Linked DNA regions of Variovorax paradoxus. Each later gene encodes a partner of the first gene's protein in a complex. Links are inferred from orthologs where the notes say so. Each region holds a gene or a part of one and is shown on either strand. Other genes may lie near its edges.

What was found.
Region 2: the proteins of GFK26_RS31500 (region 1) and uvrB are in contact, whole or in part, in a crystal structure (PDB 7EGT), measured with the Thermus thermophilus proteins. The link is inferred for Variovorax paradoxus from one-to-one orthologs. Residues at the interface, in WP_096412145.1 of Thermus thermophilus: His654, Arg656, Phe657, Gln666, Asp668, Glu669, Lys680, Arg681, Leu682, Ser683, Lys685, Tyr686, Ala687; in WP_096411307.1 of Thermus thermophilus: Glu23, Leu25, Arg26, Asp27, Gly28, Glu29, Arg30, Phe31, Arg55, Glu326, Asp327, Phe328, Glu379, Ser382, Gln383, His398, Gly400, Arg401.

The regions. Positions count from the first base shown.
Region 1 is NZ_CP045644.1:6,782,648-6,793,431, forward strand. What follows is about bases 7,422-10,512. They hold GFK26_RS31500 (UvrD-helicase domain-containing protein), read right to left. Parts: upstream 10,149-10,512; coding sequence 7,695-10,148; downstream 7,422-7,694. Other genes in these bases: GFK26_RS31495 (BPSS1780 family membrane protein), read left to right, coding at 7,422-7,657; GFK26_RS31505 (OmpW/AlkL family protein), read left to right, coding at 10,353-10,512. Also shown: GFK26_RS31465 (DUF2946 family protein), read right to left, coding at 1-90; GFK26_RS31470 (LysR family transcriptional regulator), read right to left, coding at 133-1,035; GFK26_RS31475 (M20/M25/M40 family metallo-hydrolase), read right to left, coding at 1,058-2,344; polA (DNA polymerase I), read right to left, coding at 2,400-5,222; GFK26_RS31485 (hypothetical protein), read left to right, coding at 5,320-5,694; GFK26_RS31490 (homoserine kinase), read left to right, coding at 5,768-6,817; more of GFK26_RS31495, read left to right, coding at 6,827-7,421; more of GFK26_RS31505, read left to right, coding at 10,513-10,784. UniProt on the Escherichia coli protein: A helicase with DNA-dependent ATPase activity. Unwinds DNA duplexes with 3'-5' polarity. Translocates on single-stranded DNA with 3'-5' polarity. Initiates unwinding more efficiently from a nicked substrate than double-stranded DNA.
Region 2 is NZ_CP045644.1:4,737,846-4,748,473, forward strand. Bases 7,436-10,370 are described here. They hold uvrB (excinuclease ABC subunit UvrB), read left to right. Parts: upstream 7,436-7,811; coding sequence 7,812-9,929; downstream 9,930-10,370. Other genes in these bases: GFK26_RS21905 (amino acid aminotransferase), read right to left, coding at 7,436-7,706; iscR (Fe-S cluster assembly transcriptional regulator IscR), read left to right, coding at 10,168-10,370. In the rest of the region: accC (acetyl-CoA carboxylase biotin carboxylase subunit), read left to right, coding at 1-563; biotin synthase BioB, read left to right, coding at 563-1,600; GFK26_RS21875 (VOC family protein), read left to right, coding at 1,597-2,082; GFK26_RS21880 (Lrp/AsnC family transcriptional regulator), read right to left, coding at 2,072-2,569; drug/metabolite exporter YedA, read left to right, coding at 2,686-3,603; GFK26_RS21890 (LysE family translocator), read right to left, coding at 3,616-4,251; GFK26_RS21895 (RnfABCDGE type electron transport complex subunit B), read right to left, coding at 4,248-4,874; GFK26_RS21900 (polyhydroxyalkanoate depolymerase), read right to left, coding at 4,894-6,354; more of GFK26_RS21905, read right to left, coding at 6,510-7,435; more of iscR, read left to right, coding at 10,371-10,628. UniProt on the Escherichia coli protein: The UvrABC repair system catalyzes the recognition and processing of DNA lesions. A damage recognition complex composed of 2 UvrA and 2 UvrB subunits scans DNA for abnormalities.

The DNA.
Region 1 (10,784 bases):
GAGCGGCGACGCGCCCGCAATCAGCAGCGACGCCATGAACCACGCCAGCACCAGGCGGTGCATTGCGAAGAAGGTTCGAAGGGCGTGCATGGGCGCGAATTATGGCGCGAGGCGAATGCCCCGCATCTTTTCTCAGGCGGTCTGCTCGATCGCTTCGCGCATGCAGCGCGTGATGCCGCGCACCGCGACCGAATCGGGCCGGCCCGCGAAACGCAGCGCGCGCACCGGCACCGGAATGTGCGGCTCCAGCGTCAGCACATCGACCTTGGCATGGTCGGCCGAGCGCGCCGTGCAGCCGTCGACCAGCGCCACGCCCAGCCCGTGGTGCGCCATGGCCAGCGCCGCGTGGTAGGTCTGCACCGTGACCACGGCCTGCTGGAAACCCACGCCCGCCTGCCGGCAGGCCTGGCTCAGGCTGGTGCCGACCGGGTCGCGGCCGTCGAGGCCGATCACCGGGCGGTCGATGAGGTCGTGCAGCGCCACCGAGCCGTTGCGCACCAGCGCGCGCGGCAGCATGCCCTTGGGCGCGACGCACACCATGCGGCTGTCGGCCAGCGTCTCCTGCGTGAGCGAGGGATGCACCGCGGGACTGAAGGCAAAGCCCACGTCGGCCTCTTGCAAGAGCAGCGCCGACATGATCTGCGGCGAGTGCAGCGACTCGACCGTGATCGCATAGCCCGGGTGCATTTCGCGGAAGGCCTTGAGTGCGCGCGGCAGGATTTCGTAGCTCAGCGCGAGCACGCTGAGGATGCGCAGCTCGCCGGTGTCGTTGCCTGCGCGCAGGTTGGCCGCCAGCCGCTGCACCTCGTCGAGCTGCGCAAACAGCCGCTCGATGTGCGGGTACAGCGTGAGCGCCTCGGTGGTCGGCGTGAGCCGCCCCTTGGTGCGCTGGAACAGCGGAAAGCCCAGCTGCAGCTCGGCATGCTGCAGCGTGCGGCTCACGGCCGGCTGCGTGATGTTGATGAGCCGCGCGGCCGCGCTCACGCTGCCCGCGAGCATGATCGCGTTGAAGACCTCGATGTGGCGCAGCCGCATGGCCGACAGTCGTCGGGGGCGGTCAGCGAACGGTGGTCTTGCCGGTGGCGATGTCCATCACCATGCGCACGCCGAGGTACAGGCGCGGCTCGATCGAATCGATCAGCACGTACTCCGCGTCGGCCGAGTGCGCGCCGAAGCCCTGCAGGCCGAAGCGCTCGATGACCGGCGCCTTGGTCTTGAGCGAGGCAAACGCCGCGTCGGTGCCGCCGCCGGCCGCCTTGTCGTCGGCGCCCAGCGGGCGGCCCAGCTCGTCCTTGTAGATGGCCTGTGCATGCTTGGCGAGCGCGCGCGACGCGTCGGTGGCCTCGAGCGGCGGACGGCGGCGTTCGAACTTGAGCTCGACCTTGGCCTCGGGCACGAGCTGCTTCTTCACGCGCTCATTCACCTGCTGCTCGATGCGGTCGTAGTCGGACACCTTGAGCACGCGCACGTCGGCGCCCGCGGTGGCGCTGGCCGGAATCACGTTGCGGTTGGAGCCCGACTTCGAGATGGTCCAGTTCATCTTCAGGCCCGTGGCCGGGTCGGACAGGTCGCGCATCTGCAAAATTTGATGCGACAGCTCGTACAGCGCGTTCACGCCCAGCTCGGGCGCCGAGCCCGCGTGCGAGGCCTTGCCCGAGACGTTCAGCGTGACCGAGGCGATGCCCGCGGTGGCCAGCGAGAGCTTGTCGTCCTTGATGGATGCGCCTTCGAACGACAGCACGGCGTCGTGCTCGCCGCCCAGCTTGGTCAGCAGCGCGCGCGAACCCGGCGAGCTGATTTCCTCGTCGCCGTTGATCAGCACGGTGAGCGTGCCGTAGTCCTTGAACTTCAGCGTCTGCAGCATCGACACCAGGTGCGTGATGACGGCCACGCCCTGCTTGTCGTCCGAAATGCCCAGGCCGTAGGCCTTGTCGCCGTCGATGCGGAACGGCTGCTTGTTGAGCATGCCCACGGTGTAGACCGTGTCCATGTGCGCGATGAGCATGATCTTCTTGGTGCCCGTGCCCTTGAAGGTGGCGCGCACCACGCGGCCTATTTTCTCGGGCGTGTCTTCCATGCGGTAGGCGTCGGCGCTCGGGTCGATGAGCTCGACCTCGCCGCCCAGCGCCTTGAGCTTGCCGGCGATGAGGTCGGAGATTTTCTCGAGGCCTTCGAGGTCGCGGCTGCCCGACTCGATGGAGACCAGCTCCTTCAGTGTCTCGAGCAGCGCGGGCTTTTCCTTGGCGGCGAGCGCGGCGATGCGGGCATCGGGCGCGGCAAAGGCGGTGCCGAGGAAGGCCGCGCAGACGGCGGCGAGCAGGAAGGTGCGGGGCTGGAGTGTCATGGACTTGCTTCTTGTTTCTGTCGTTTGTCTCGTACGTGAGCGAATGGATCGTCGATCAGTGGGCCTTGTCCCAGTTGGGGCCGATGCCGATCTCGGCGAGCAGCGGCACCTTGAGCGCCGCCACGCCGGCCATCAGGCGCGGGATTTCGGTGCGCACCCATTCGACCTCGGCCTCGGGCACTTCGAACACCAGTTCGTCGTGCACCTGCATGATCATCTTGGTGGCGCGCTTCTCTTCGTCAAGCACGTTCTGCACCTTCACCATGCTGAGCTTGATGAGGTCGGCCGCCGTGCCCTGCATCGGCGCGTTGATGGCCTGCCGTTCCGCAGCCTTTTTGCGAGGGCCGTTGCCGCCGTTGATCTCGCTCAGGTAAAGGCGTCGGCCGAATGCGGTCTCAACGTAGCCGTGCTCCCGCGCAAACTCCACGGTCTCATCCATGTACACCTTCACGCCCGGGTAGCGTGCAAAGTAACGTTCGATGTACGAGGCCGCGGCCTTGGTCTCGATGCCCAGGTTCTTCGCCAGCCCGAAGCTGCTCATGCCGTAGATGAGCCCGAAGTTGATGACCTTGGCGTAGCGGCGCTGCTCGCTCGACACCTGATCGGGCGTGGTGCCGAACACCTCGGCCGCCGTGGCGCGGTGCACGTCGACGCCGTCGGTGAAGGCACGCAGCAGCGACTCGTCGCCGCTGATGTGGGCCATGATGCGCAGCTCGATCTGCGAGTAGTCGGCACTGGCGATCACGCGGCCCGCCGGCGCCACGAAGGCTTCGCGCACGCGGCGGCCTTCGGGCGTGCGGATCGGGATGTTCTGCAGGTTGGGGTCGTTGCTGCTCAGGCGGCCCGTGACGGCCACGGCCTGCGCGTAGTGCGTGTGCACGCGGCCGGTGCGCGGGTTGGCCAGCTGGCCGAGCTTGTCGGTGTAGGTGCCCTTGAGCTTGGACAGGCCGCGGTGCTCGAGGATCTTGGCGGGCAGCGGGTAGTCTTCGGCCAACTTCTCGAGCACTTCTTCGTCGGTGCTGGGCGCGCCGCTCGGCGTCTTCTTGACCACGGGCAGGCCCAGCTTGGTGAAGAAGATTTCGCCGATCTGCTTGGGCGAACCGAGGTTGAAGGGCTGGCCCGCGATCTCGTAGGCCTCCGACTCCAGCGCCATGATGCGCGTGCCCAGGTCGTGGCTCTGCGCGGCCAGCGTGGGGGCGTCGATCAGCACGCCGTTGCGTTCGATGCGGTACAGCGCCTCGCTCGAGTCCATTTCGAGCTGGTAGATGAAGCCCAGTTTTTCTTCCTTCTGCAGCTGGGGCCACAGGGTGCGGTGCACGTCGAGCGTCTGGTCGCTGTCCTCGCACGAGTATTCGGCGGCCTTGGCGATGTCGACCTGGCTGAACGAGATCTGGTGCGCGCCCTTGCCGCACAGGTCTTCGTACGAAATGCCGCTGCGCCCCAGATGGCGCTCGGCCAGCGACGACAGGCCGTGCGGCCGGTGCACCTCGAGCACGTAGCTCTGCAGCATGGTGTCGTGCGCGTAGCCCTGCACCTCGATGCCGTGGTTGGCGAACACGTGGCGGTCGTACTTGATGTGCTGGCCGAGCTTCTTCTTGTCGGCGTTCTCGAGCCAGGGCTTGAGCCTGGCGAGCACCTCGTCGATCGGCAGCTGCGCGGGCGCGTCGGGGTAGTTGTGCGTGAGCGGAATGTAGGCGGCCTCGCCCGGTGTGACGCTGAAGCTGATGCCCACGATCTGCGCGACCATTTCGTCGAGCGAGGTGGTCTCGGTGTCGATGGCCGTGAGTTCGGCGGCCTCGAGCCGGGCGAGCCAGGCGTCGAACTGTGTCCACTCCAGGATGGTGTCGTACTTCAGGTTGCTCGCGGGCGCGGCGGCCTCGAGCGCGCCCAGTTCGGTGCTCTCGTCGAACAGCCCGCCCTGGTCGGCGCTCGCGGCGCCGCCGCGGGCCTTCTGCTTCTTGAGGTTTTCCTCGATCAGCTCGGGCGGCACTTCCTGCGCTTCGAGCGACTTGACCAGGCTCTTGAAACCGAACTTCTCGTAGAAGGGCTTGAGCGCGTCCGTCTGCGGCGCGCCGACGGGCAGGCCCTCGAGCGAGGGCAGGCCTTCGACATGGCCGTTCAGGTCGCAGTCGGTGCGGATCGTGACGAGGCGCTTGCTCAGCGGCAGCTTGTCGAGCGCCTGGCGCAGGTTTTCGCCGGCGGCGCCCTTCACTTCGGCGGCGCGTTCGATCAGCGCGTCGAGCGAGCCGTATTCGAGCAGCCATTTGGCGGCGGTCTTGGGGCCGACCTTCGGCACGCCGGGCACGTTGTCGACCGTGTCGCCGATGAGCGTCTGGTAGTCGACCATGAGGCTGGGCGGCACGCCGAACTCGGCCGTCACGCCGGCGATGTCGCGCTTCTTGCCGTTCATCGTGTCGATGATGGTGATGTGCTCGTCGACCAGCTGGCTCAGGTCCTTGTCGCCGCTGGACACGATCACCTCGACGCCCTGCGCGGCCGCCACCTTGGCGAGCGTGCCGATCACGTCGTCGGCCTCGACGTCGGGCACCGTGAGCACGGGCCAGCCCATCAACTTCACCACTTCGTGGATGGGGTCGATCTGGCTGCGCAGGTCGTCGGGCATCGGCGAGCGGTTGGCCTTGTACTCGGGGTACCAGTCGTCGCGGAAGGTCTTGCCGGGGGCGTCGAAGATGCAGGCCGCGTAGTCGGCGCGCACCTCGCGGCGCAACGCGGTCATCATGTTGATCATTCCGCGAATGGCGCCGGTGGCGGGGCTCTTCGGGTCGCCGGGCACGGCGCGCAGATCGGGCATTGCGTGGAAGGCCCGGTACAGGTAGCTCGAGCCATCGACGAGCAGCAGCGTTTTCTTGTCGGTCATCGGGGCATTTTGCCGTGCCCGGACCGGCGTCCGGAACGACACCAGGGTCGGCCGGCGGCCGACACGCCGCCAGCGGGTGCACGCCTACAATCTGCGCATGCCTAGCTCCCCACTCCTGGTCGCCCGCCGCATCCTGCTGGCGCTGGCTTTCGCCACCCCCGTTGCCGCGCTTGCGCAGGCGCCGGCCGCGCCCGCTGCCAAGCCGGCACCGGCGGAACCGCTACAAAATCAGGAGCAGGCCGACGGCCGACGCAACCAGAAGGTCGAGCACCTCCACACGGAAGACAGCGGTGCCTCGGTCGACGAGGTGCGCTATGGCGGCCGCACGCAGAGCATCAACGTCAAGCCCAAGTCGAACATGCCCGGTTACGAAGTGCTGCCCAACGACGGCGGCAGCGCCCGCCCCGGCACGACGGGCGACGCGAACAGCGGCGGCAACGGCCCGCGTGTCTGGAACGTGCTGAAGTTCTGACCGTGACGTCGTCGTTCTCCTTCCCGCCCTCCCTCTTTTCTCCCGCAGCCGCCGTCCGGCGCTGAGCATCGCCATGGCAGTTTTTACCGAAGTCCAGTTCGGCGAGGCACACGCGCTCGTCCAGCGTCTTGGCATGGGCGCCCTGCGCGAACTGCGCGGCATCGAGGGCGGCATCGAGAACACCAACTACTTCGCCACCACCGAATCGGGCGAGTTCGTGCTGACGCTGTTCGAGCGCCTGAGCGCCGAGCAGCTGCCGTACTACCTTTGCCTGATGAAGCACCTGGCCGGTGCCGGCCTGCCGGTGCCCGCGCCCGTGGCCGACCCCGCCGTGGCGCAGCCGACCGGCCATGCGCTGTCGATTCCCGCGCAGGCGCCCTGCGAGCTGCTGCACCGCGTGGCCGGCAAGCCCGCGGCGCTGGTGCAGAAGTTGTCGGGCCGCAGCGAGCTGGCCCCCACGGCCGCCCATTGCGCCGAACTGGGCGCCATGCTGGCCCGTATGCACCTGGCCGGGCGCGACTACCCGCGCATCCAGCCGAACCTGCGCGGCCTGCCCTGGTGGAACGAAACCGCCCCGGTGGTGCTGCCCCACATGGACGAGGCGCAGTCGGCGCTGCTGCGCGCCGAGCTGGCCTACCAGAACCATGTCGCAGAATCGTCGGCCTACGCGGCGCTGCCGCGCGGCCCGGTGCATGCCGACATGTTCCGCGACAACGTGATGTTCGCGACCGACGGCGCGCCCGATGCGCCGCCGCGCCTCACGGGCGTGTTCGACTTCTACTTCGCCGGCACCGACACCTGGCTGTTCGACCTGGCCGTGTGCCTGAACGACTGGGCCATCGACCTGGCCAGCGGCCGGCATGACGCCGCCCGCGCCGACGCCCTGCTCGCCGCCTACGAAAGCGTGCGTGCGCTGAACGCCTCCGAGCGCGCCCTGCTGCCCGCCATGCTGCGCGCCGCCGCGCTGCGCTTCTGGATCTCGCGCCTGTGGGACTTCCACCTGCCGCGCGAGGCCAGCATGCTCAAGCCCCACGACCCGACGCACTTCGAGCGCGTGCTGCGCGAGCGCGCCACCCACCCGCACGCCATCGCCCACGTCCTCGAGCCGTTGATGGCCGCCTGACCCTACCCAATGAAACTCAACCTCGTGCCGGCGCGCACCGGCTTCGTCTGGGTCCGCCTCGGACTCAAGACCTTCTGGCGCCAGCCGCTGGCCTTCATCTCGCTGTTCTTCCTGCTGATGGCGATGATCTCGACGGCGTCGATGCTGCCGGTGCTCGGCAGCGTGCTCGCGCCGATCCTGCTGCCCTTCCTGACGCTCGGCCTCATGGTCGCGTCCTCGGTGGCCGCGAACGACAACGCCGACGGCCTGGGCAACGCGGGCGACCTGCAGCGTCCCACGGGCTCGGCGATGTTCATCGCCGTGTTCGACGCCATGCGCACCGAATGGCGCTCGCTGGTGGTGCTGGGCGTGATCTCGGCCGTGTACTTCGTGCTGGCCGTCACGCTGACGGCGCTCATCGACGGCGGGCAGCTCATGCGCGCCTACCTGTTCGACGAAACGGTGACGCCCGAGGTGATGAAGAGCAGCGAGTTCCTCACGGCGCGCACGCTGCTGATGTGCCTGAACCTGCCGCTGTCGCTGGCCATGTGGCATGCGCCCGCGCTGGTGCACTGGCACCGCGTGGAGCCGGTGAAGAGCATCTTCTTCAGCATCGTCGCGCTGTTCCGCAACTTCGGCGCCTACGCGCTGTTCGGCCTGGCGTGGTTCGGCGTGTTCATGCTCGCTGGCATCGCCATCGGCCTGCTCGCCACCGTGCTGATCGGCGTCGGCGCCATGGGCTCCGACGGCGCAGCCCTGGCGATCGGCAACATCCTGATGATCGGCACGGCGCTGGTGCTCGCGGCGATGTCGCTGGCTTCGACCTGGTTCACCTTCCGCGACAGCTTCGACGCGAACTGAGCCGCGAATTGCCCGCCCTCGCGGGCGGGCGTCGGCTTCAGACCGGCGTGAGCTTCGCCACCGACAACGCCAGCCACTTCACGCCGTGGCGCGCGAACTTCACCTGCGCCCGCGCGTCGTCGCCGGTGCCTTCCAGCGCGGTCACCGTGCCCTCGCCGAACTTGTTGTGGAACACCTGCATGCCCGAGCGCAAACCGTGCGAGGGCGCGGTCTTCTGCGGCGGCACGGGCGGGCTGGCGAAGGTGTCCTTGCCGGCGCTGCTGCCGCCTCCGCTGTAGCGGTTGCCGCCGCCCCCACCACCACCGTAGCCACCGGCACCGCCGCGCGTGCTGCCGTAGCCGCCGCCATAGCCGAAGGCCGAGGGCGCAAAGCCCTGGTTCTTCGGCGTGAGCCACTTGAGCGCGCTTTCGGGCAGCTCGTCGAAGAAGCGGCTCTTGACGTTGTAGCGCGTCTGGCCGTGCAGCATGCGCGTCTGCGAATGGCTCAGGTACAGGCGCTTGCGCGCCCGCGTGATCGCCACGTACATCAGGCGGCGCTCTTCCTCGAGGCTCTCGAAATCGCTCATCGAGTTCTCGTGCGGGAACAGGCCCTCTTCCATGCCGGTGATGAACACGCAGTCGAACTCCAGGCCCTTGGCGGCGTGCACGGTCATGAGCTGCACCGCGTCCTGCCCGGCCTGCGCCTGGTTGTCGCCCGACTCGAGCGCCGCGTGCGTCAGGAAGGCCGCGAGCGGACTCAGCGTTTCGCCTGTTTCGGCATCGGGCGCCAGCGGCTCGTCGAGCACGGGGCGGGTCAGGTCGATGCCCTGGCTGGCGAGCGACTGGCGCAGCTCGTCGACTGGCAACGCCACGGCGTCGCGGCCGAAGCCTTCCTGCGTGACGAAGCTTTCGGCCGCGTTCACGAGTTCGTCCAAGTTCTCGAGGCGGTCGGCGCCTTCGCGGTCGGCCTTGTAGTGTTCGACAAGGCCGCTGTGGTCGAGCACCAGCTCGATGATCTCGCGCAGGCTCACACCTTGCGTCTGCTCGCGCAGCACGTCGATCTTGGCGACGAAGGCCGTGAGGTTCGAACCGGCCTTGCCGCCGACCGCGCTCACCGCGTCGTGCAGCGAGCGCCCCGCGGCGCGCGCCGCGTCCTGCAGGCTTTCGAGCGTGCGCGCGCCGATGCCGCGCGGCGGGAAGTTGACAACGCGCAGGAAGCTGGTGTCGTCGTCCTTGTTCTCGAGCAGGCGCAGGTAGGCCAGCGCGTGCTTGATTTCGGCGCGCTCGAAGAAGCGCAGGCCGCCGTACACGCGGTACGGCACCGAGGCGTTGAACAGCGCCGTTTCAATCACCCGGCTCTGCGCATTGCTGCGGTAGAGCACGGCCATTTCCTTGCGGTCGAAGCCGTCGCGCACCAGCTGGCGCATCTCTTCGACCATCCACTGCGCCTCGGCGAGGTCGGTGGGCGATTCGTACACGCGCACCGGTTCGCCCGGACCCTGCTCGGTGCGCAGGTTCTTGCCCAGGCGCTTCTTGTTGTGGCTGATGAGCTCGTTGGCCGAGTCGAGAATGTTGCTGTAGCTGCGGTAGTTCTGCTCCAGGATGATCTGGTGGCGCACGTTGAACTCGCGCACGAAGTCGGTCATGTTGCCCACGCGCGCACCGCGGAAGGCATAGATGCTCTGGTCGTCGTCGCCCACGGCGATCACGCTGTTGTGCTCGCCCGGCGTGAAGTGGCCGCCGGGAGCGGTGTGGCCCGAAAGCATCTTCAGCCACGCGTACTGCAGGCGGTTGGTGTCCTGGAACTCGTCGACCATGATGTGGCGAAAGCGCCGCTGGTAGTGCTCGCGCACCGGATCGTTGTCGCGCAGCAGTTCGTAGCTGCGCAGCATCAACTCGCCGAAGTCGACCACGCCTTCGCGCTGGCACTGTTCTTCATACAGCTGGTACAGCTCGACCTTCTTGCGGTCGTCGTCGCTGCGCGCTTGCATGTCGCCGGGGCGCAGGCCGTCTTCCTTGGCACCGGCGATGAACCACTGCGTCTGCTTGGCCGGAAAGCGCTCGTCGTCGACGTTGAACTGCTTCATGAGGCGCTTGATGGCCGAGAGCTGGTCTTGCGTGTCGAGGATCTGGAAGGTCGAGGGCAGGTTGGCCAGCTTCCAGTGCGCGCGCAGCAGGCGGTTGCACAAGCCGTGGAAGGTGCCGATCCACATGCCGCGCACGTTGACGGGCAGCATCGAGGTCAGCCGCGTCATCATTTCCTTGGCGGCCTTGTTGGTGAAGGTGACGGCCAGGATGCCGCCGGCGGACACCTGCCCCGTCTGCAACAGCCACGCGATGCGGGTGGTGAGCACCCGCGTCTTGCCGGAGCCGGCACCGGCGAGGATGAGCGCGTTGCCCGCGGGCAGCGTGACGGCAGCAAGCTGCTCGGCGTTGAGGTTGTTCAGCAACGGCGAGGCAGGGCCGCCCGCATCGGCTGCGGACGCGCCGGAAAACAGGTCGTGAGGGAGCATGGGGCCCATTGTAGAAAGCTGCCCCGTGGCGGGCGCCGCCGGGCCCGGGTGACCTTGCGGGCATGACATGGATCAAGGCAGGACGCGCTTGCCTGCGCGGGCCTGCCGCGCTTGCGGCAGATCAAGCGGCACGCCCCGGCCCGGCGGGAGACTGCCTTCCAGTTGCCGGCCCTGCGCGCCGGCCGTCACTGGAAAACAGAACACATGCAAAAGAAACTCGCCCCCGTCTGCATCGCCGCCCTGCTCGCCGCCACGACGGCCCTGCCGGCCACGGCACAGGAAACGCAAGGCAACTGGCTGGTGCGCGCCCGCGCCGTGTACCTGAAGCCGGCGAACCACTCGGCCCCGGTGGCCGACCTGTCGATTCCGGCCGACGCCATCACCATCAACAGCAAGACCATTCCCGAGCTGGACATCACCTACTTCTTCACGCCGAACATCGCGGCCGAACTGGTGCTGACGGTGCCGCAGAAACAGACGGTCACCGTGCAACAGAGCGCGCTGGGCGGGCCCGTGGACATCGGCACCTTCAAGCACCTGCCGCCCTCGCTGATGCTGCAGTACCACTTCATGCCCACCGCGAAGATCCGCCCTTACGTGGGCGCGGGCCTGAACTACACGCGCCTGAGCAGCGTC
Region 2 (10,628 bases), 2.0 Mb from region 1 along the record:
GCCACGGCGTGAAGGTGGGCGAGAAGTTCGTGGTGGTCGAGCTGGGCCCCGAGGGCAAGCACGTGCAGCACGCGGTGTCGGTGAGCGACTTCCAGGGCAAGACCGGCGCCAGCAGCGTCACGGTGGGCGACAAGCGCTACCAGATCGACAGCGCTTTCGCGCTGGGCGCGGCGCGCGTGCAGGGCACCGTCAACGGCAAGCCGTTCACGGCGCAGGTGGAGCGCGGCGCGGGCAAGAACCCGCTGGCGCTGCGCGTGTCGCACGACGGCACGCAGATCGAAGCCATGGTGCTGTCGCCGCTGGGCGCGCGCCTGCTCGAGCTGATGCCCTACAAGGCGCCGCCCGACCTCAGCAAGTTCCTGATGTCGCCGATGCCGGGCCTGCTGGTCGAGGTGGCGGTGCAGCCGGGGCAGCAGGTCCAGGCCGGCGAGAAGCTGGCCGTGATCGAGGCCATGAAGATGGAAAACGTGCTGTTCGCCGCGCAGGATGGCGTGGTGGGCAAGATATCGGCGGCCAAGGGCGAATCGCTCGCCGTCGACCAAATCATTCTGGAGTTCAACTGATGGGTGCCAACGACCTGCAACAGGCAGCAATCACGCTGCACCGCCCGGCCAAGGCCGTGGCGACGCCCCAGGGCCCCTGGTCCGTCGAGGCGATCCAGGCGCTGCTCGACAAGCCTTTCATGGAACTGCTGTTCGAGGCGCAGACCGTGCACCGCCGGCATTTCCCCGAAGGCGACATCGAGCTGGCCACGCTGCTGTCGGTGAAGACCGGCGGCTGCCCCGAGAACTGCGGCTACTGCCCGCAGTCGGCCGAGTTCGACACCGGCGTGAAAGCGCAGAAGCTCATGGAGGTCGACGAGGTGGTGCGCGCCGCGCAGGCCGCCAAGGACGCCGGTGCCACGCGCTTCTGCATGGGCGCCGCCTGGCGTGCGCCCAAGGACCGCGACGTCGAGAAGGTGGCGGTGCTGGTCGAGGCCGTGAAGGGCCTGGGCCTGCAGACCTGCGCCACGCTCGGCATGCTGGAGCCGCACCACGCGCAGCAGCTCAAGGCGGCCGGCCTGGACTACTACAACCACAACCTGGACACCGCGCCCGAGTACTACACCGACGTGGTCGACACGCGCACCTACCAGGACCGCCTGGACACGCTGGCCGCCGTGCGCAGCGCCGGCATCAGCGTGTGCTGCGGCGGCATCGTGGGCATGGGCGAGCAGCCGGTGCACCGCGCCGGGCTGATCGCGCAGCTCGCCAACATGAACCCGTACCCCGAATCGGTGCCGATCAACAGCCTGGTGCGCGTGCCCGGCACGCCGCTGGCCGACTCGGAGCCGGTCGATCCCTTCGACTTCGTGCGCATGATCGCCGTGGCGCGCATCACCATGCCGACCGCGCGCGTGCGCCTGTCGGCCGGCCGCCAGCAGATGGGCGAGGCGGTGCAGGCCCTGTGCTTCATGGCCGGCGCCAACTCGATCTTCTACGGCGACAAGCTGCTCGTTACCGGCAACCCCGACGCCGATGCCGACGTGCAGCTGCTGCGCAAGCTCGGCCTGCGCTCGCACCGCACGCAGGAGCAAGTCGAAGAAGGCGGCTGCGCATGACGACGCCGCGTCCCTTCAAGGTGCTGGGCATCCAGCAGATCGCCATCGGCGGCCCCGACAAGCTGCGGCTGCAGAAGCTGTGGGTCGACATGCTGGGGCTCGAGGTGACGGGCACTTTCCGCAGCGAGCGCGAGAACGTCGACGAAGACATCTGTTCGATGGGCAGCGGCCCGTTCAAGGTCGAGGTCGACCTGATGCAGCCGCTCGACCCTGAAAAGAAGCCAGCGGTGCACACCACGCCCCTGAACCATGTCGGCCTGTGGATCGACGACCTGCCGAAGGCCGTCGAATGGCTCACGGCGCAGGGCGTGCGCTTTGCGCCGGGCGGCATCCGCACGGGCGCGGCGGGTTTCGACATCTGCTTTTTGCATCCCAAGGCCAACGACGAGTTCCCGATTTCGGGCGAGGGCGTGCTGGTCGAGATGGTGCAGGCGCCACCCGAGGTGGTGACGGCCTTCAACGCGCTCGCCGCTACGCGCTGAGCGCTTTGCGCACCGGCGGCTTCACGTCGGCGCGCTGCGGCGGCAGCATCGGCTGGTGCTCGCGCGCCGGGTTCAGGATGATCGAGGTCGCGGTCTCGGTCAGGATGCAGAACTTGGCGAGCACGGCGTCGAGGTGCGGCACGTCGATCACCGCGATCTCGAGGATCCAGCTGTCTTCGCCGGTCACGTTGTAGGCGTTGACGCACTCGGGCGTTTCCTGCACCAGCTTCACCACGAGGTCGTAGTCGGCCCGCCCGACGCGGATGATCCCGCGGATGCCGTAGCCCAGCCGCGTGAGGTTCACGGTCGCGCGGTAGCCGGTGATGACGCCGGCGGCTTCCAGCTTTTTCACGCGCTCGGTCACGGCCGGCTGGCTCAGGTGCACGCGACGGCCCAGCTCGGCCATGCTCAGGCGGGCGTCGGCCTGCAGTTCGGCCAGGATGCGGGTGTCATGGGCGTCCAGCGTGGGGGTCAAGGTGAAATCCATGGAAGTCCTTTAAATCGACGGTGCAGTGCGAGCAGAACCATGAAATTCGCATGGCTGCCGGGCAGGGGCTTTCATACCATGACGAGCACCACATACCAAGAAGAGACACCCTCGCCATGTCGACACTCGCACCAACTGCGCAGGCCGCGCCTGCTTCGTCGCGCCCCCGGCTGACGCCGCTGCTCTGGCTCTGCCTGGCCGCCACCTGGGTGGTCTGGGGCTCGACCTACCTGGCCATCAAGTACGCGCTGATCAGCTTTCCGCCGTTCCTGCAGATGGGCTCGCGCTTCCTGGTCGCGGGCGTGCTGCTGGCGGCGTGGATGCGCTGGCGCGGCACGCCCTGGCCGACGCGCCTGCAATGGCGCAATGCGCTGGTCGTCGGTGCGCTGATGCTCGGCGGCGGCATGGGCGGCACGGCGCTGGCCGAGGTGTCGATCGGCTCGGGGCTGGTGGTGGCGTTCATTGCCGTCATTCCGTTGCTCATCGCGCTGCTGAACCTGATCTGGGGCGTGAAGCCGGCGCGGCTCGAAGCGGCCGGCATTGCGCTCGGACTGGCCGGCGTGCTGATGCTCACGCAAGGCAGCGGCTTCAAGGCCTCGCCCGAGGGGCTGATCGCGATCTGCGTGGCCTGCGTGTGCTGGTCGCTCGGCAGCGTGCTGAGCCAGCGCAGCCTGCCGCTGGCGCCCGGCGCGATGGGCTTCGCGAGCGAGATGCTGTGCGGCGGCGTGGTGCTGATGGTGCTGGCCGCGGTGTCGGGCGAAACGATGAGCTGGCCGCCGCAACCCGTGGCGTTGGGGGCGTGGGTCTATCTCGTGGTGTTCGGCTCGCTGATTGCCTTCAACGCCTACATGGTGCTGCTCGCGCAGGCGCCGGCCGGGCTGGCGGCGAGCTACACCTTCGTCAATCCGGTGATCGCGATGCTGCTGGGCGTGTGGATCGCCCACGAGACCGTCACGCGCTTCGAGTGGTACGCCGTGGGCGTGGTGCTGGCGGGCGTGCTGCTGTTGCTCTTCAAGCGCCCGAACAAGGGCTGAGTTCGACGAGGCTCAGGCCGGGCGACGCCAGAAGGCGAGGGTGGCGGCCAGTAGCCACATGCCGACGGCGCAGCTGCGGTTGAGCACCTTGAGGCCGCGGCGCGAGAGCCAGCGCACGGCCTGTGTCCCGGCGCCGGCATAGGCCAGCATCACGCAGGTGTCGAGCACGACGAAGATCGCGCCCAGCACCAGGTACTGCATGCCCTGGGGCTTGGCGGTGTCGATGAACTGGGGCAGAAAGGCGGCGAAGAACAGCACCGTCTTCGGGTTCGACAGCGCCACCATCAGGCTGCGCACGAGCGCAATGCGACCGTGCGGACGGACCTCGATGGCCGACTTGGCCAGCGCGGTGCCCAGGTCGGTCGCTTCGCTGCGCCACAGCTTGATGCCGAGCCACACCAGGTAGGCCACGCCCGCGACGCGGATCGCGTTGAAGAGCCATTCCGAAGCCGCGAGCAGCGAGCCCAGCCCGAGCGCCACGACCGCGATCAGCGAGACGCTGCCGAGCGACGCGCCTGCAATGCCCCAGCTGGCGCGGCGCATGCCGCCGTCGATGCCGTTGGACAGCGCCAGCAGCATGGTCGGGCCGGGAATTACCGCCAGGGCGAGCGAGGCGACGGCGTAGATCAGCAGGGTGTCGAGGGTCATGGTTTGGTGGCGCGTTGTTCGGCGGCGGCGCGGGCACGTGCCAGCGCGGCTTCGACGATGGAGCGCTTGCGCGTGTTGGCGGCTTGCGGTTCGGCGGCGGCGGGCGCCGGTTCGGCCTCGCGCTTCGCGGTGTCGCGATGTTGGGCGTGCAGCTTGTAGCGCTGCAGTGCGGCCTCGGCCTGCGCCTGCGACCACGCCTGCCAGCCACTGCGGCCTGGTGTCTCGACTTCGAGTGAGATGCAATCGACCGGGCAGACCGGAATGCACAGCTCGCATCCGGTGCAGTGCGCCTCGATCACTGTGTGCATGCGCTTGTTGATGCCGATGATCGCGTCGGTCGGGCAGGCGTCGAGGCAGAGCGTGCAGCCGATGCACCAGGCTTCGTCGATGACCGCCATGGCGCGCGGGCCTTCGGTGCCGAACTGCGGATCGAGTGGTTGTGCGGTGCGGCCCGTGAGCAGCGCGAGGCGTTCGATGCCCTCGGCGCCGCCCGGCGGGCACTGGTTGATGTCGGCCTTGCCGTCGGCGATGGCCTGCGCGTAGCCCGCGCAATCGGGGTAGCCGCACCGTGTGCACTGCGTTTGAGGCAGTGCGTCGTTGATGCGTGCGGCCAGCCCGTTCACGGTGGGGGATGCGCGCAGCTCAGCGCGTGGCGCTGGCGCGGGGCTTCTTCTTTGCGGCCGGTGCCTTCGCGGCAGCCGGCGCGGCCTTCACAGCGACCGCCTTCTTGGCGGCGACCGGCGTCTTGCGGGCCGCGGCGGTTGCCACGACCTTCAGCTTCTGGCCCGGCTTGACGCGGTCTTCGGCCGGCAGCGCTTCGCGCGCACCGGCGCGGCGCTGGGGCTCGTCGCTGGCGGCGATGAAGTTGCGCACCTTCGGGTAGACCAGGTCGCGCCAGCGGCGGCCGCTGAAGATGCCGTAGTGGCCCGCGCCCTTGACTTCGTAGTGCTCGCGCTTGGCATCGGCGATGCCGGTGCACAGGCTGTGCGCGGCCTGGGTCTGGCCCGAGCCGGAGATGTCGTCGAGCTCGCCTTCGACGGTGAGCAGGGCGGTGGCGTGGATGTCCTGCGGACGCACGCGCTCCACCTGGCCGGCGGGGTTCTTCACGTCCCAGGTGCCGTTGACCAGGTCGAAGTCCTGGAACACGGTGCGGATGGTCTCGAGGTAGTAGTCCGCGTCCATGTCGAGCACGGCGTTGTACTCGTCGTAGAACTTGCGGTGGGCTTCGGCGCTGGCGTCGTCACCCTTGATCAGGTCCTTGAAGTAGTCGTAGTGGCTGGTGGCGTGGCGGTCGGGGTTCATGGCCACGAAGCCCGTGTGCTGCAGGAAGCCCGGGTAGACCTTGCGGCCCGCGCCCGGGAAGCCTTGCGGCACGCGGTAGATCACGTTGTTCTCGAACCACTCGAAGCTCTTGTTGGTCGCGAGGTTGTTGACCGCCGTGGGCGATTTGCGCGCGTCGATCGGGCCGCCCATCATGGTCATCGTGAGGGGCAGCGCCTCGCCGCGGCTGGCCATGAGCGACACGGCCGCGAGCACGGGCACGGTGGGCTGGCACACGCTCACCACGTGGCAGTTGCCGTACTCGGCCTGCAGGCGGCGGATGAACTCCTGCACGTAGTTGATGTAGTCGTCGAGGTGGAACTCGCCTTCGGACAGCGGCACCAGGCGCGCGTTCTTCCAGTCGGTGATGTAGACCTTGTGGTCCTGCAGCATGGTGCGCACAGTGTCGCGCAGCAGCGTGGCGTAGTGGCCCGACAGCGGCGCCACGATCAGCACCACGGGCTGGCTCTTGAGCGTCTTGAGAATGTGGGGTTCGTCGGTGAAGCGCTTGAAGCGGCGCAGTTCGCAGAAAGGCTTGTCGAGCTCGACGGCCTCCTGGATGACGACGTCTTCGCCTTCGACCTTGACCGACTTGATGTTGAACTCGGGCTTCTCGTAGTCCTTGCCCAGCCGGTACATCAGGTCATAGCCGGCGGCCATGCGCTGTGCCATCGGCAGTTGGCTCCAGACGGCACCGGGACCGTAGAGCTTGGAGGCGGCCTGGGCGAAGTCCGAAAAGGGCTCCATCAGGGAACGCTGGGCTTCGTAGAGTTGATAGAGCATCGCGGGTCTTTGAGTGGATGTTGCAGTGCAATATATCAGTGCATTTGCCGCGGCGCAGGGGGCCGAACCCTAGCCCCGAGCGGGCTGGATTCGCCTTCTGTGGCCGAATGTGAACGAATCGTCAAAAAGTCGATTCACTCACACCCGGTTGTCACCTAGATGACCTTCGCAATCGACGCGCAGACGTAGTCGATGTTCTTGCTGTTGAGCGCGGCGACGCACATGCGGCCGGTGTCGGTGCCGTACACGCCGAACTCGTTGCGCAGGCGAACCATCTGGTCCTTGGAGAGGCCCGAGTAGCTGAACATGCCGATCTGGGTGGTGATGAAGCTCATGTCTTCCTTCACGCCGGCGCCCTTGAGGCCGTCGACCAGCTTCTGGCGCATGGCCTTGATGCGCACGCGCATCTCGCCCAGTTCTTTTTCCCACAGGGCGCGCAGCTCGGGGTTGCCGAGCACCGCGGCCACCACGGCGCCGCCGTGGATCGGCGGGTTGCTGTAGTTGGTGCGGATGGCGATCTTGAGTTGCGACAGCACGCGGCCGGCTTCTTCCTTGCTCTCGCACAGCACCGACAGGGCGCCGACGCGCTCGCCGTACAGGCTGAAGCTCTTGGAGAAGGAGGTCGAGACGAAGAAGGTCAGGCCGGCGTCGACGAACTTGGCGACCGCCGCGCCGTCTTCCTTGAGGCCGTAGCCGAAGCCCTGGTAGGCCATGTCGAGGAAAGGCACGAGGCCCTTGGCCTTCACGGCAGCAACGACCAGGTCCCACTGCTCGGGCGTGATGTCGTAGCCGGTCGGGTTGTGGCAGCAGGCGTGCAGCACGACGATGGTGCCGGCCGGCGCTGCGTTCAGGGCGGCCAGCATGCCGTCGAAGTTGATGCCGCGCTGGGCGGCGTCGTAGTAGGGGTAGCTCTCGACCGTGAAGCCGGCGTTGGTGAACAGCGCGCGGTGGTTTTCCCAGCTCGGGTCGCTGATCAGCACCGTGGCGTTGGGGTTGAGCTTCTTGAGGAAGTCGGCGCCGACCTTCAGGCCGCCGGTACCGCCGATGGCCTGGATGGTGGCCACGCGGCCCGAGGTGACGGGTTCGCTGTCGGTGCCGAAGACCAGGCCCTTGACGGCGTTGTCGTAGGCCACGATGCCGTCGATCGGCAGGTAGCCGCGGGCCGAGGGGGCCTTCATCATGTTCTGCTCTGCGGCCTGCACGCACTGGAGCAGGGGCAGCTTGCCGTTGTCGTCGTAATACACGCCGACGCCGAGATTGACCTTGAGGGGGTTGGTGTCGGCTGCAAATTGCTCGTTGAGGCCGAGGATCGGGTCGCGCGGCGCCATTTCGACCGCGGTGAACATAGACATGGAAAGGTCCTTTGGGATGAAAGCTTCGCTGGCAACCGGAGGAGGCTTTATCCTTTCCGGTTGCCTTGAATTTTACCGGCGCCACGCCACCTGTCGGGAACAGCCATGCCAGAGAACACCGAAGCCATAGCAGACCTGAAGAAAGTCGACCCGATCGGGCCGGCGAAACAGGGCGAATTCATCCGCTACCCCGGCTCGCCGTTCGAGCTGTTCCAGCCCTATCCACCGGCGGGCGATCAGCCCAAGGCGATCGAGGGGCTGGTGGCCGGCGTGCTCGACGGCGAGGTGTACCAGACGCTGCTGGGCGTGACGGGCTCGGGCAAGACCTTCACCATGGCCAACGTAATCGCCCGGCTGGGCCGTCCGGCCATCGTGTTCGCGCCCAACAAGACGCTGGCGGCGCAGCTCTACAGCGAATTCCGCGAGTTCTTTCCGAAGAACGCCGTCGAGTACTTCGTGAGCTACTACGACTACTACCAGCCCGAGGCCTACGTGCCGCAGCGCGACCTGTTCATCGAGAAAGATTCGTCGATCAACGAGCACATCGAGCAGATGCGCCTGTCGGCCACCAAGAGCGTGCTGGAGCGGCGCGACACGGTCATCGTGGCCACGGTGAGCGCCATCTACGGCATCGGCACGCCCGAGGACTACATGGAGATGCGGCTGATTGCCCGCGTCGGCGACAAGGTCGGCCAGCGTGACCTGATCTCGCGGCTCATTCGCATGCAGTACACGCGCAACGAGCAAGACTTTGCGCGCGGCACGTTCCGCGTGCGCGGCGACACCATCGACGTGTTTCCGGCCGAGCACAGCGAACTGGCGATCCGCTTCGAGCTGTTCGACGACGAGATCGAATCGCTGCAGCTGTTCGACCCGCTCACCGGGCGCATCCGCCAGAAGGTGCCGCGCTTCACGGTGTACCCGTCGAGCCACTACGTGACGCCGCGCGACAAGGTGCTGGCGGCGGTGGAAACCATCAAGATCGAGCTGGCCGGCCGGCTCAAGGAACTGACCGGCTCGGGCAAGCTGGTCGAGGCGCAGCGCCTGGAGCAGCGCACGCGCTTCGACCTGGAAATGCTGGCCGAAATCGGCCACTGCAAGGGCATCGAGAACTACACGCGGCACCTCTCGGGCGCGGAGCCCGGCGACCCGCCGGCGACGCTCACCGACTACATGCCGAAGGACTCGTTGATGTTCCTCGACGAGAGCCATCAGATGATGGGCCAGCTCAGCGCCATGTACAACGGCGACCGGGCGCGCAAGGTCACGCTGGTCGAGTACGGCTTTCGCCTGCCGAGCGCGCTGGACAACCGGCCGCTCAAGCTCGAGGAGTTCGAAAAGCGGGTGCGCCAGTGCATCTTCGTGTCGGCCACGCCCGCGCAGTACGAAAAAGACCATGCTGGCAACGTCGTCGAGCAGCTGGTGCGGCCGACCGGGCTGATCGATCCCGAAGTTGAAGTGCGTCCCGCCACGCACCAGGTCGACGATGTGCTGGGCGAGATCCGCATCCGCGTCGAGAAGAACGAGCGCGTGCTGATCACCACGCTGACCAAGCGCATGGCCGAACAGCTCACCGACTACCTGGGCGACAACGGCGTGAAGGTGCGCTACCTGCACAGCGACGTCGACACGGTCGAGCGGGTGGAAATCCTGCGCGACCTGCGCCTGGGCTCCTTCGACGTGCTGGTGGGCATCAACCTGCTGCGCGAAGGGCTGGACATTCCCGAGGTGTCACTGGTGGCGATCCTCGACGCCGACAAGGAAGGTTTCCTCCGTGCCGAGCGTTCGCTGATCCAGACCATCGGCCGGGCAGCGCGCAACCTGAACGGCAAGGCCATCCTCTACGCCGACCGGATGACCGAGTCGATGAAGAAGGCCATCGGCGAAACCGAGCGCCGCCGCACCCGGCAGATCGCCCACAACGAGGCGAACGGCATCACGCCGCGCAGCATCGTGAAGCAGGTGCGCGACCTGATCGACGGCGTCTACAGCGAGAAGACCGGCAAGGAAATGGCCAAGCTCGACCTGGAGCGCGCCAAGGTCGAGGACATGAGCGAGAAAGACATCGCGCGGGAAATCAAGCGCCTCGAAAAGCAGATGCTGGAGCACGCCCGCAACCTCGAATTCGAGAAAGCGGCCCGGGTGCGCGACCAGTTGGCGCTGCTGCGCGAGCAGGCATTCGGGGCATCGGGCGGCGACAACATTCCGGGGCTGGCGGCCTGATTTTGGCTAGGTCATAAGTTCGCTTTCTTCAAGCGAGCCGCGCTGGGGTTTACCCGAGCAGAACTCGGGGGCTTCTGCTATACTTGACCGAAATACTCAACAACAAAGAACTTCGCGATGAAGGACCGACTCCTACCGACTGGTTCACCAGCGTCAGGGGCGGGCAGGGCGGAGACGAAGTCACCGCGGCCCAAGGCTGTGGTGTCATTTCAACGGTAAGCACTTGAAGGAGCTTGCGATGCGTCTCACTACCAAAGGCCGTTTTGCGGTCACAGCAATGATCGATCTGGCGTTGCGTCAGAACACCGGTCCGGTCACGCTGGCTGCGATCAGCCAGCGGCAGCAGATTTCGCTGTCGTACCTCGAACAGCTGTTCGGCAAACTGCGCCGCCACGAGCTGGTCGAGTCGACCCGCGGCCCCGGCGGCGGCTACAGCCTCGGACGCAAGGCGGCAGACATCACGGTCGCCGACATCATCGTGTCCGTCGACGAGCCGATCGATGCCACGCAGTGCGGCGGCAAGGAAAACTGTCTCGGTGAGCAGGGTCGTTGCATGACGCACGAACTCTGGGCCTCGCTGAACCAGCGCATGGTCGAGTTCCTCGATTCCGTCACGCTGCAGAAGCTGGTCGACGACCAGATCGCCAAGGGCGTGCAGATCGAGAACAAGCCGGTCGTCAAGCGCGCCATCTCGGCCCA